Regions from separate parts of the Shewanella zhangzhouensis genome, predicted to be linked through region 4. Evidence: predicted binding sites of a transcription regulator. Region 4 holds the regulator's gene; each other region holds the start of a gene.
What was found. The regulator sigma-54, encoded in region 4, starts transcription at its own class of promoters, with help from an activator protein. The targets are predictions, from matches to a motif close to GTTGGCACGNNNNTNGNNT.

Region 1: a site for sigma-54 is predicted at 1,314-1,332, ahead of K0H63_RS04495 (DUF4097 family beta strand repeat-containing protein). Genes of this name have one in related genera too.
Region 2: a site for sigma-54 is predicted at 1,165-1,183, ahead of K0H63_RS12945 (flagellar assembly protein FlgT). Genes of this name have one in related genera too.
Region 3: a site for sigma-54 is predicted at 1,311-1,329, ahead of flgB (flagellar basal body rod protein FlgB). Genes of this name have one in related genera too.

The regions. Positions count from the first base shown of each region.
Region 1 covers NZ_CP080414.1:1,044,845-1,048,052, forward strand. The annotation lists gene K0H63_RS04490 (DUF3833 domain-containing protein) at 1-383, shown strand, start outside; gene K0H63_RS04495 (DUF4097 family beta strand repeat-containing protein) at 473-1,249, opposite strand; gene K0H63_RS04500 (FKBP-type peptidyl-prolyl cis-trans isomerase) at 1,515-1,853, shown strand; gene K0H63_RS04505 (class II fumarate hydratase) at 2,051-3,208, shown strand, end outside.
Region 2 covers NZ_CP080414.1:2,951,010-2,954,217, forward strand. The annotation lists gene K0H63_RS12935 (LPP20 family lipoprotein) at 1-399, opposite strand, end outside; gene K0H63_RS12940 (FlgO family outer membrane protein) at 396-1,028, opposite strand; gene K0H63_RS12945 (flagellar assembly protein FlgT) at 1,315-2,490, shown strand; tRNA gene K0H63_RS12950 (tRNA-Arg) at 2,545-2,620, shown strand; gene K0H63_RS12955 (methyl-accepting chemotaxis protein) at 3,145-3,208, opposite strand, start outside.
Region 3 covers NZ_CP080414.1:2,945,058-2,948,265, reverse strand. The annotation lists gene K0H63_RS12915 (chemotaxis protein CheV) at 1-226, shown strand, start outside; gene K0H63_RS12910 (CheR family methyltransferase) at 387-1,220, shown strand; gene flgB (flagellar basal body rod protein FlgB) at 1,362-1,760, shown strand; gene flgC (flagellar basal body rod protein FlgC) at 1,763-2,176, shown strand; gene flgD (flagellar hook assembly protein FlgD) at 2,203-2,931, shown strand; gene flgE (flagellar hook protein FlgE) at 2,965-3,208, shown strand, end outside.
Region 4 covers NZ_CP080414.1:3,837,477-3,840,684, forward strand. The annotation lists gene lptA (lipopolysaccharide transport periplasmic protein LptA) at 1-130, shown strand, start outside; gene lptB (LPS export ABC transporter ATP-binding protein) at 127-858, shown strand; gene K0H63_RS16925 (RNA polymerase factor sigma-54) at 970-2,451, shown strand; gene hpf (ribosome hibernation promoting factor) at 2,482-2,769, shown strand; gene ptsN (PTS IIA-like nitrogen regulatory protein PtsN) at 2,772-3,208, shown strand, end outside.

The DNA.
Region 1 (3,208 bases), 1.7 Mb from region 4:
TGCAGGACATCAGTGGCAAGGTCACTCGCCGCTTTGTGGTCACCATGCAGGGGCGACTCGAAGACAATCGCATCATCCTCGAAGAAGACTTTGTATTTGATGATGGGGAAAAGCAGCGCCGGGTATGGCAGCTCGAACCACAGGGCGGTGACCGCTGGCTCGGCCGTGCCGATGATATTTTAGGTGTCGCCGAGGGGCAGCTCGAAGGCTTTGCCCTGCGCTGGCGCTACGATATGCGCCTTAAGGTCGATGGCAGCGAAGTTGATGTAGCCTTTGACGACTGGCTCTATCAGATTGATGAAAACACCCTGCTTAACAAGAGCGATATCAATAAGTTTGGCCTCACCGTTGGTCAGGTGACCCTGGTTATCCGCAAGCGCTGAACTCATTAACAGTTGAGGGTGGGCCGAAACGGCCAAGGCAAGCCCTGGACCGCTTCAGCGCCGGGAAGACTGGATTGTGAAAGGTCAGCTTAGCGAAGGATCACATCACCTTGAATATTGGCGGTATTTACGCTGCCAGAGCCATCTGAGTGGATAATCAGGCCCCCTGCGTTTTTGACGTTGATATTGCCCGAGCCGTCGGTGATCTCGACCTTTCCCTTGGCTTGGTCGACGAAGATATTGCCGGAACCATCCTGGATTTTGGCATTCCCCATGACAGCCGTTACCCTGATATCACCGGAGCCGTCCTGGATGTCGGCATTACCTGAAATGTCGGATACTGTGATATTGCCGGAACCATCGTTGATATCCACATCACCTGTGCTATTGGTCAGGGTCAGATCCCCTGAGCCGTCATTGATGGATACCTGATTGCCACCCTCGATAAGGAGGTTGCCTGAGCCATCGTTAACCCGGATATCACTCGTGAGGCCGCGGATTTCGATGTCGCCCGAACCGTCCGCGAGGTCTAACATCAGGGTTTGGGGCATAGTCACAGTGACGTTGATGTAGGGCGACTTGCCTGAAAATGAATAGGATTCGGGGAATTTGGCCACCAGATAGGCGGTGTTGCCGCGAACTTCCAGGGTGAACTCAGGCTTGTCACCTTTGGGGTGGAAGATATCAGCCTCGACCTGTACCTGGTCGGTATCACTGCCGGTGAGCATGAAACTGCCGGCGCCGGCTTCGACATTCAGGCCTTTTAATCCGTTGGCCGATACCGACAGCTGTTGGCTTTCGTTTGCCATTGTGGCGGCAGAGGCGAATACCAGAGACAAAGCAGCGAGAGATGCGGTGATTTTCATGTGAATTCCTTGTTCTTTTATCTAAAGTTGGCTGAGCGTTATCTGAGCAATTAACAGGTAACGTTAGCAGGTAACGTGCCAATATTTAACTATTTGATATAAAATGGGTTTGTGTTTTCATTCTGGAATGGTTGTCCGGCCGGACACTATCAGTTGGTCGAATTCACCACTTTCGGACACCTCGAGTGTCCGCCTTGGGCAGGGTGTCCGGTATCTGCTGTGGTACACTCAGCCTTTATCGATAAATTGCGAAAGAAGAGTCTGTATGTCTGAACTCCAAATAGACGATGTGATTGAGGGTGAGGGTAAGGCGGCGGTAAAGGGCGCCCTTATTACCACCCATTATCGGGGCTGGCTCGCCGATGGCACCCAGTTTGATTCCTCCCATGACAGGGGCCAGGCATTTCAGTGCGTAATAGGCACAGGGCGGGTTATCAAGGGATGGGATCAGGGCATTATTGGTATGAAGGTCGGTGGGAAGCGCCGTTTACAGGTGCCATCACATCTGGCCTATGGTGAGCGCCAGATTGGCAATATGATCCCGCCAAACTCGGATTTGACCTTCGAGATTGAACTGCTTGAAGTATTAACCCGGGATGACTGAACCGCCCCACGCTAAAAAAGCCCATGTTCCCATGGGCTTTTTTGTATCTGCGAATCGCGCAGCCCGCCATCTGTCCTTGGCGTACACTGATATTACAGCCGTGTTTTGTTACCAGCGTGGCAGGACAGTTCTCTGGCCATGTGTGGAGCCCTGTGGTCAGGCAACAGGCACAAGCCCTTCGCAAACAGGACGTTATTATGGATAGCCGGATTGAAAAAGACAGCATGGGCGAGGTTATCGTACCCGCCGGGGCACTCTATGGCGCGCAAACTCAGCGGGCGCTGAACAACTTTGCCATTGGCGGCCAGCCGATGCCAAAGGCATTTATTGAGACGCTATTGCTGATAAAGGCCGCCGCAGCCCGTGCCAACAGCCAATTGGGCGTGCTGGCAAATGATTGCGGTAAGGTCATCTCTGAGGCGGCTTTATCCTTACGCCAGGACAAGGCGCTGATGCAGCACTTCCCCGTGGATGTGTTTCAAACCGGCTCAGGTACCAGCAGCAACATGAATGCCAATGAGGTACTGGCCCGGCTCGCCTCAGAGAGTCTTGGTCGCCCTGTCAGCGCCAATGATGAGGTGAATCTTGGGCAGAGCAGCAACGATGTTATTCCAAGCTGTATTCAGGTGGCGTCGGCAAGCTTGTTGACCAAGAGCCTTCTGCCAGCCCTGATGCATCTTAAGTCCTGCATCAGAACCAAGGCGGCGAGCGTAAAGGGAGTCGTGAAAACGGGCCGTACCCATTTGATGGATGCCATGCCGGTGCGCTTGAGCCAGAGCCTCGAAACCTGGGCCAGTCAGTTGGATGCCAGAGAGCTGCAATTACAGTCGCAGCTCATCTCCCTGTGGCAATTGCCCCAGGGGGGCACCGCAGTGGGCACAGGCGTTAACGCCGCGCCGGGATTCCCCCAGGCGTTTTGCCGTGAGCTGAATCTGCTTACGGGTCTGGCATTTCAGCCCGCACCGAATCTTTTTACCGGGATTGCCAGCCAGGATGCGGCGGTGGCGCTGTCCGGTGAACTCAAGGCACTGGCCGTTACCCTGATGAAAATTGCCAACGATTTGCGCTGGATGAACTCCGGGCCGCTGGCGGGTCTGGGTGAAATCCGCTTGCCGGCGCTGCAGCCCGGTTCATCGATTATGCCCGGTAAGGTCAACCCGGTGATCCCCGAAGCGGTTGCCATGGCCTGTGCCCAGGTCATAGGCAATGATGCCTGTATCACAGTGGCCGGACAGTCGGGCAATTTCGAGCTGAATGTGATGCTGCCCGTGATAGCGGATAACTTACTCTCATCCACTGCGCTTTTGACCAATGCCATGATGGCCCTGGCTGACAAGGCCATCGACGGGTTTGAG
Region 2 (3,208 bases), 890 kb from region 4:
CCACACGCGCGCAAAATCCAGTTCCAGCTCTGTCACATAATGCTCACCAACAGGATAGGCCTTAACGACTCTGGCGCCGCGGATGACACCAGATACCGATGCTTTAATGCTGTCACTGCCCATGGCCCAGTCGTTCACGCTGGCGCCGGCACTGATTTTTTGACCGTAAACCTGCTCTGCCAGTTCTCTGTATGCCGCAAGCTTTGAGGCCTGCATGGCCATCAGCACCTTTTCGGCCTGGGTCTTCGCAGGTTGGGTTGCCAAAGGCGCATAGCCAATGGCGGTCAGCTTGGGAAAACTCGCTGGCGCCTCAGTCTCCCACTGCACATAACGGTCATCACTGCTGGCGCACCCGGCTAAAAACACCAGGGTCAAACAGGTGCTAATCCACTTTTTCATTTGTCTTCTCCAAGCAGAGTGACCCTGTCCAGCCCCGGCGCTTCATGGCGATATAACAGCCCGTCTTTGGAAACGACTTGCTGGGAGTAACCCAGGTAATCCCTGAGATCCCCCGGACGACTGAACGACTGAGATGTCGCTACCACACGGTTATTGGCTATGTCGACCAGACGGCTATTTACTGTCATGCCATCCCGCCCCAGGCTGTAAGTAGCCACCAGCACATGCTGGGTCTGGGCAGATTCACGCAGCTTTTGCCAATCACGACTCAGCAGCAAGTCCCCTTTGTCTGTGACTCTCAGGGTTTGGCTGATAGCCGTATCCACCACGTTGAAGTACCGGGCATGCAGCGCGGCCATCATGCCCTGCTGCAACTGGCGGGCAAAACTGCCACTTTGAGTCATGTCATCCACGTTTACCGGGGTTGTCACCACGATGGGATCGGTGGATGAAAGCACGTCGTTGGTCAGCAGCAGCTCATTGACTATCTGCTGTGCCAGAACATTGACTTGCTCCCGTTGTGGGTAGCCGTCTTCCCCATAGGATACACTCTGAGGAACCTTGGGCTGCCCCATCGCAGGCAACCATACAAAAGCGAGTGCCAGAGCAGTGACCATTCGCACCTTCATAGAGACAACTCCATGATTTTATATAAATTAATAAGAAAACCCATCTTCAGACTTTCCACTCCATTACACAGCTATCGGCACCTGTGGCAATTACTTTACTTTAAAACACCATAATCCCAGCGGATGCCAGGCCTGGGGCGGCACGTAACTTGCTTAGTCCGTATCATGACAGAACCATCCGGTATCCAGCATGCACCGCGGCGGCACTAAAATGGCTTGCAGGCCCTGTGCCAAAGACACCAATGGATGGAACCCTCAACCCTTTGAGATGTGGCAGGACAGGCATATGGGATTGATAAAATCCGCCCTCGTTTTCAGCGCGCTCCTTATGAGCATTCAGGCACAAGCCGACTGGGTGACCGCCCAGGGCGAGGCCGTTATCGTCAATGGTAACGTCACCAAAGCTCGCGCAGAAGCCATTGAGCAGGCCGTCAGCTATGCCAGCCTGCAAGCCGGTGTCAGCATTGAATCCTCACAGCAGATGGTCGATGGTCATCTTACCGATACCAGCACCCGTCTGATGCAACAGCTGATGACTGGGCCCGTACAGCTCATCAGTGAGCAGATTGAAAACAACCGCTTACGAGTGCAACTGCGCGTCGAATTGATGGAAGCGCCTCAAAATCAGTGTCAGAGCACCCACCTGAAAGCAGCGATACTATTGCCCGAAGCCGCCGTGAGTCACCGCAGCCAATTGGCGCAGGGTCAGATAAATAACCTTGGGGAAGCCGTATCCCGGCAGCTCGCCCGACGACTGGACAGTACCTCAGGTGCGGCCTTTGCCAACCTGCGGCCCGGCGCGCGTCTTGATGTGGACGCAAGGCAACTTGCCGCCCCCGGCTATCGTTTGCCGGGGTACCTTGCCATGGCAAGCGATAGCCAATACGTTTTGGTCCCCCAAATTACTGATGTCTCCACCGAGCCCGCGCAAAGTAGCTACTTCGGCCTGGTCACAGACGCCCCCGAGCGCCAGTTTGCCCTTACCCTCACCCTGTTCCAGGGGATCAGCGGCGAAATTATCTGGCGTGACGAGTTCACAACCTCTGCTCCCTGGGAGTTCGAACGCACGGAGCAGGTGTCCCCAACCCATGACAGGTTCTGGCGCTCAGCCTATGGCATGGCGGTAGATAAACTGCTGGTGCAGGCGGTAAAGGAACTCGACAAGGCACTGTTTTGCCGCCCTGTACTGGGGCAAATTGTTGCCAGGCAGGGGCAAACTTTGATCCTGAATCTGGGACGTCGCCATGGCATTAAGGTCGGGGATGAACTCGCCGTGGTGCTGGCAAAACACATTCCAGACAGGCTGAACGACACCCGCGCCACCGGGAACAACACCAAAACAAACATCAGCATAACCCAGGTAACTGAAGACAGTGCCCGCGCCGAGCTCTCTGGTCTGGGCAGCGTGGATAATATTCAGGTCAGCGATATTGCGATAAAAACCGGGCAGAACAAGAATTAACCAGTTAAATATCAAGACTTTTAATCAAAGACAAAATAGGTATAATCAGCGGGTCTCCCTATAGCTCAACAGGATAGAGCAGTCGCCTCCTAAGCGACCGATCGGGGTTCGAGTCCCTGTGGGGAGACCATTCACTTGTGCTTGTGAATGCTTGCACAAGTTTCAAGCTTGTCGTTCAGTTCCTCTTTTTCTGCCAATTTTTGTGTTTCTGTTGCCGCTACAGTATCTGTATTGATCGGCTGTGCCGCTTATGTGCCGCCACCGTGGCAATCTCTTGTTTCAACTGCAACTTCCGGCATCTGATGCCATTAATCCCCGCGTGGCGGCCAGAGGCCTTCGGGGAACGCTTGCGAGATGAAACTGTTCATCTCGCAGTCTGACGACACGCTTATCCCCCTGCCGTGGGTGCCGTGCATGGATGCACCAATGTCGCGATCGCATGGATACGAATGAGCGCCCCTTGGCACATCCACTTAGGTGACGCGCAGCGAGTACATCCATGTAAGCTCGACGACAGCATCCATGCTGTAGAAGTTCACTTCAGGGGATATGCTTCGGAATAGCCTTGCGGCTCAGTCAGGCATGTGAATAATCGCCAAAATGCAGTGACTAACGTTCAGCTTGGTTGGCCGCTACACTGGCTAAGCAATCAACCTATACCTTGAATACCGCAATCAACTGCTCCATCTGCCGAGAGTCTTCGGCAATCCTGTCGCTG
Region 3 (3,208 bases), 890 kb from region 4:
CCCGCTGATTATCTCCGATATCGAGATGCCGGAAATGGACGGTTATACCCTGACCGCCGAAATCCGTGATGACCCCAAACTCAAAGACATCAAGGTGATTTTGCACACGTCGCTGAGCGGTGTGTTTAATCAGGCGATGGTTCAGAAAGTGGGTGCCAACGACTTTATTGCCAAGTTCAATCCCGACGAACTGGCCGCTGCGGTTAACAAGCACCTGAGTATCTGAGCAGGATGGCATTCCCCTTGGGCGGGGTTATACTCCTCCAAGGGCGCTTGTATTCAGTCACTGGATAATGTATAAAGCAGCGCTTATTTTTGGGGAATAAAATCAGAAAGTTAACCAGTTATTGAGTTAATTTTCTCTATTTGGTGCAGGATGAGAAACGGTGTCAGACAAATCACTGGCTGAAGCGGAATATAATCAATTCAGGTTGTTCCTTGAACAACACAGCGGCATAGTGCTTGGCGAAAACAAGCAGTATCTGGTCCGCAGCCGCCTTGCGCCTCTGATGGGCAAATACAACCTGCCTTCGTTATCAGAAGTGGTCAAACATTCAATGAAACCCACAGAGCGGCAACTGCGCGCCGAGGTCATTGATGCCATGACTACCAACGAAACACTGTGGTTTCGTGATAAATACCCCTTCGAATTGCTCGCCAATGCGCTGCTGCCTGACTATGCCAAGCTTGGCAGGCCGCTTAAAATTTGGTCTGCCGCTTGTTCTTCAGGGCAAGAGCCTTATTCGCTGGCGATGACTATCCTCGAATATCAGCAAAAACGTCCGGGCGGCTTGCCCGCAGGCGCATCGATTCAGGCAACGGATTTATCCCCCTCGATGCTGGATCGCTGTAAACAGGCCGAATACGATAGCCTGGCGCTGGGACGGGGCTTATCGGATGAACGAAAAAGAGCATTTTTCGATACCCTGCCAAGCGGCAATATGCGGGTAAAAGACAACGTGCGGCGTATGGTGAGTTTCCGGGCACATAACCTGCTGGAAAGCTATGCCTTGCTGGGTAAGTTTGACATCATCTTTTGCCGTAACGTGCTCATTTACTTTGCCCCTGAGGCAAAGGCAAAAATACTGCGGCAATTTGCTGCCGCTCTCAATCCCAAGGGCATCCTGTTTCTTGGCGCTTCCGAGTCCATTGCCGGTTTGACCGATGAATTTGACATGGTGCGCTGCAACCCGGGTATTTACTACCAGAAGAAGACATAGCCAAATAACCTAATGAATAAAAACAAAAAAGCCGACTTGGCAAAGTCGGCTTTTTTGTTGTCTGCCATTTGCATGGCGGAACTCCCCAGATTTGGCACACGAATTGCTTTTCATCTGCCATCATGGCGTGGAGGCAATTTTATGGCGATCAGTTTCGATAAGGCGCTTGGGGTGCATCAGTTTACCCTTGGCATCAGAGCAGAGCGGGCGGAAGTCCTCTCAAGCAATATCGCCAACGCCGATACCCCCCATTACAAAGCACGGGATGTGAACTTTGCCGATGCGTTGCAGGCGGCACGCAGCCACCAGCGTGGCATGCAAATGGCTCAAACCAGTGAAGGGCATTTTGACTTGCAAGCACTGAGCCGACAGCACGTGCAGTTCCGTGTCCCCAATCAGCCAGATACCGGCGATGGCAACACTGTGGATATTCAGCAGGAACAATCTGCCTTTATGCAAAATGCGCTGGAATATCAGATGTCGCTGGGCTTTCTGGAAGGCAAGTTCAACGGTATGAAAAAGGCCATTAAAGGAGACTGACAATGAGCTTGTTTAATATCTTCAATGTGTCTGGCTCCGGCATGAGCGCGCAATCGGTCCGCCTCAACACCACCGCCAGCAACATTGCCAACGCCGACTCAGTGTCCAGCAGCGTCGATAAAACCTACCGGGCGCGTCATCCCGTGTTTGAGGCTGAACTTGCCAAAGCCAGCCAGCAGCAATCTGCCCGTGGTGTGAATGTCAAAGGCATAGTCGAAAGCGATAAGCCGCTGCAAAAAGAATACAACCCGGACCATCCCATGGCGGATGCCGATGGCTTTATTTACAAACCCAATGTGAACGTGATGGAAGAAATGGCCGACATGATATCCGCTTCGCGTTCGTACCAAATGAATGTCCAGGTGGCCGATACCGCCAAGAGTATGCTGATGCAGACTTTGAGAATGGGCAAATAACGGATGTGGCGCTAAGGAGGTAAGCCGTGAGTTTTCTTAACTCTATCAGTCAGGCATCGGCGGCCCAGTCAACCCAGAGCACGGGAAATCCCTTTCTGGACAGTGTCAGGTTGCAGACCAAAGAAGCAGTGCCAGAGGCCAAAAAACAGGAATTGACCCAAGAGGACTTTTTCGCCCTCTTGTCGCAGCAGTTGTCTATGCAGGATCCGTTCAAGCCGGTTGAAAACGACCAGATGATTGCCCAGATGGCGTCTTTCTCTACCGTGGACGGTATCGCCAATTTGAACGAGCACATTGTGAATCTGAATACCGTGATGACCTCCAGTCAGGCACTGCAGGCATCGGGTTTGGTGGGACAGAAGGTGCTGATCCCATCAGCATCTGGTCATGTATCCGCTGAAGAGCCCAACCTCAAGGGCGTTATCAGTACCTCCAAGCCCATTGAGACAATCATGGTGCGCATTGAAGATGCCAAGGGACAGTTGGTGAAAACCTTCAGTGTCGATGGCAGTGATGGCGGCAACATTGATGTGAATTGGGATGGCCTCGACGCCGAAGGTAAACCCGTTGCCGACGGTACTTACACCATCAAGGCCAGTGGTCGGGTCGATGGTAAGGCCGAGGAATTACCGGTTTCAACTTATGCCCACGTGACCAGCGTGTCGCTTGGGACTGCAGCAACAGGCGCCATTCTTAACTTGCGTGGCATTGGCGGCATTAAACTATCGGATGTTCTGGCTGTGGCTGAGAGCTGATCCAGAAAACCAGACTAAAGAGGTAATTGACTTATGTCTTTCAATATCGCACTCAGTGGCATTGCTGCCGCCCAGAAAGATTTGAACACCACTGCCAACAACATCGCCAACGTCAACACCACGGGCTTTAAAGAGTCACGTGCTGAGTTTGCCGATGTGTATGCGGCTTCGATTTTCGCTAACAGCAAAACCCAGGTGGGTGGTGGCGTGACCACCACTCAGGTGGCGCAGCAGTTCCATCAGGGCAGTTTGCAGTTCACCAGTAACGCGCTGGATT
Region 4 (3,208 bases):
GCAGCTCACTTCCCAAAGCAGCGGTAAAAAAGACGACCGGGTTATCACCATCATCAAGCCCGAAAATTACCAGCAGGAGCTGCAGGATAAGGGCACTACTGAGCAACCTCAGCAAGAGAAGCAGCAATGACCCAACTGACCCTGAAGGCCAGTAATCTCGCCAAGAGTTACAAAAACCGCCAGGTTGTCAAAAACGTCAGCCTCACCGTAAATACCGGCCAGGTTGTCGGCTTGCTGGGCCCCAATGGGGCCGGTAAAACCACCACTTTTTACATGGTGGTAGGCCTGGTACAGAGCGACAAGGGCAGCATACACATCAACGATGATGACCTGACGCTGGATCCCATGCACCTGCGCGCACGCAAAGGCATTGGCTACCTGCCACAGGAAGCCAGCATCTTCCGCAAGCTGTCGGTGCGCGATAACATCATGGCTGTGCTGCAGATGCGCAAAGAGCTGAACGCCGATGAGCGTGAAGAGTCGCTGGAGCAGCTGCTGGAAGAGTTCCACATCACCCACATCCGTGACAATCTGGGCATGTCACTGTCAGGGGGTGAACGTCGCCGGGTCGAGATTGCCCGGGCACTTGCCGCCAACCCCAGATTTATCCTGCTGGATGAGCCCTTCGCCGGGGTCGACCCGATTTCCGTTATCGATATCAAAAAGATTATCGAGCAACTCAAGAATCGTGGCCTCGGAGTGCTTATCACCGACCACAATGTGAGGGAAACCCTCGATGTGTGCGAAAAAGCCTATATCGTCAGCCATGGCGATTTGATTGCCGAAGGCACCCCTGCCGAAATCCTCGACAATCAGCAGGTGCGTGCAGTGTACTTGGGTGAGCAATTCAGGCTATAGTTAATTAACAAAGCCCCCTTCTCATATCCGGATAATCAGGGTGGTAAATCACCGGATAACCTGATAGAAAAGCTTTCTACCTGAATAATTTAGTGAAGGATTCGCAGTACAATGAAAGCGTCGCTCCAGCTAAAACTGGGACAACAACTCACAATGACGCCACAGTTGCAGCAGGCCATTCGTCTGCTTCAACTCTCTTCGCTTGAACTGCAACAGGAAATTCAGCAAGCCCTCGACGCCAACCCCCTGTTGGAGCTGGACGACGAACTGGGCAGCGATCAGTTTGATGCCGACGGCGGCGATAAAGAATTTGACGACCAGTTCAGCCAGGAGTCCGTCTCAAACGACACCAGTGACAGTGCTTCGCTGGAAACTTCAGACGCTATCAGTCAGCAGTCCATGCCGGACGAGCTGCCAATGGATACCACCTGGGATGAAGTCTTTACGGCCGCCCCCGTTTCCGGTCCCGGGATCCGTGGCGAAGATGATATGCCGTTTCAGGGCGAAACCAGTGAAGGCCTGTACGAACATCTCGAGTGGCAAAAAAATCTCACCCCTTTTTCCGATACCGATCTGGCCATTGCCACTGCCATCATAGATGCCATTGACGAAAAGGGTTACTTAACCCAAAGTCTTGAAGAAATTCTCGAGGCCGTGGGCGATGAAGAAGTCGAGCTTGACGAAGTTGAGGCCGTGCTCAAACGCATTCAACACTTCGACCCCATCGGGGTAGCTGCCCGTGATTTGGCAGAGTGCCTGCTCATTCAACTTGGTCAGTTCCCGGCGGATACCCCCCATCTGGACAACGCCAAGCTGCTTATCCGTGACCATTTGGATCTGATTGCCAACCGCGACTTCCGTACCCTGATGCGTAAAACCCGCCTCAAGGAAGAAGAACTCAGGGATGCAATCATCCTCATTCAGGGGCTGAACCCCCGTCCCGGTGAGTCTGTGACCAGCACCAAGGATGAGTATGTCATTCCGGATGTCTCGGTCAGTAAAAAAAATGGCCGTTGGGTTGTAGAGCTTAATCCCGATTGTATGCCTAAACTGAGTGTGAACCAGCAATATGCCGCCATGGCACGCACCAGTCGCAACCAGGCTGACAGCCAGTTTATCCGCGGGCATTTGCAAGAGGCCAAGTGGTTTATCAAGAGCCTGGAAAGCCGCAACGACACCTTGCTGAAAGTCGCCAATTGCATAGTGCAGTTCCAGCAGGGCTTTTTTGAGTATGGTGAAGAGGCCATGAAACCCATGGTGCTCAACGATATCGCCGAAGCGGTAGAGATGCACGAATCCACCATCTCACGGGTCACCACTCAAAAGTACATGCATACCCCAAGGGGTATCTTTGAACTCAAGTATTTTTTCTCCAGCCACGTCGGGACCGAAGATGGCGGAGAATGCTCATCTACTGCCATCCGCGCCTTTATCAAGAAACTGGTGGCGGCAGAAAATCAGAAGAAACCATTGAGCGACAGCAAAATGGCGGAACTTCTGGCAGAACAAGGAATCAACGTTGCTAGACGCACCATCGCCAAATACCGAGAAGCGATGCTGATCCCACCGTCGAACCAACGTAAGAGTTTATAACCCACCCAAGGTCTTTGGAGGAAAGTGTCTATGCAAATCAATCTGACTGGGCATCATATCGAAATCACTGATTCACTGCGTAACTACGTAGAGAGCAAGTTCTCCAAGCTTGAACGCCATTTCGAACAGATCAATAATGTCCACGTTGTTCTCAATGTTCAGAAATTGCAGCAAATCGCAGAAGCCAAGCTTCACCTCAACGGTGGCGAGGTATTCGCCACTTCAGAACATGAAGACATGTACGCCGCCATTGACGCCCTAATTGATAAATTGGACCGTCAGGTTATTAAACACAAAGAGAAACTGACCAAACATTAACGATGGAACTAAGTACCATCCTGGCGCCGGAGTGCACTAGCTGTGCCACTCCGGGCAGCAAGAAAAAGGTGCTGGAGCTGATTAGCGATCTCGCTGCTGCCCAGAATCCCTCCCTCTCGTCTCAAGAGATATTCGAAAGCCTGCTGGCCCGTGAAAAAATGGGCAGCACCGGTATTGGCAATGGTATTGCCATTCCCCATGGCCGCATTGGCACTATCGATAAGCCTTTAGCTGTGCTTATCAAGTGTGAAGAAGCCATAGGTTATGACGCCATTGATAAGCAGCCGGTGGACATTCTGTTTGCCTTGCTGGTGCCATCGGACCAGTGTCAGCAACATCTCAGCACCCTGGCCGCCATGGCCGAAAAGCTGAATGACAAGCAGATCCTCAAACAGCTGCGCAAGAGCCACGATGAAAAGGAACTTTACCAGGTAATCAT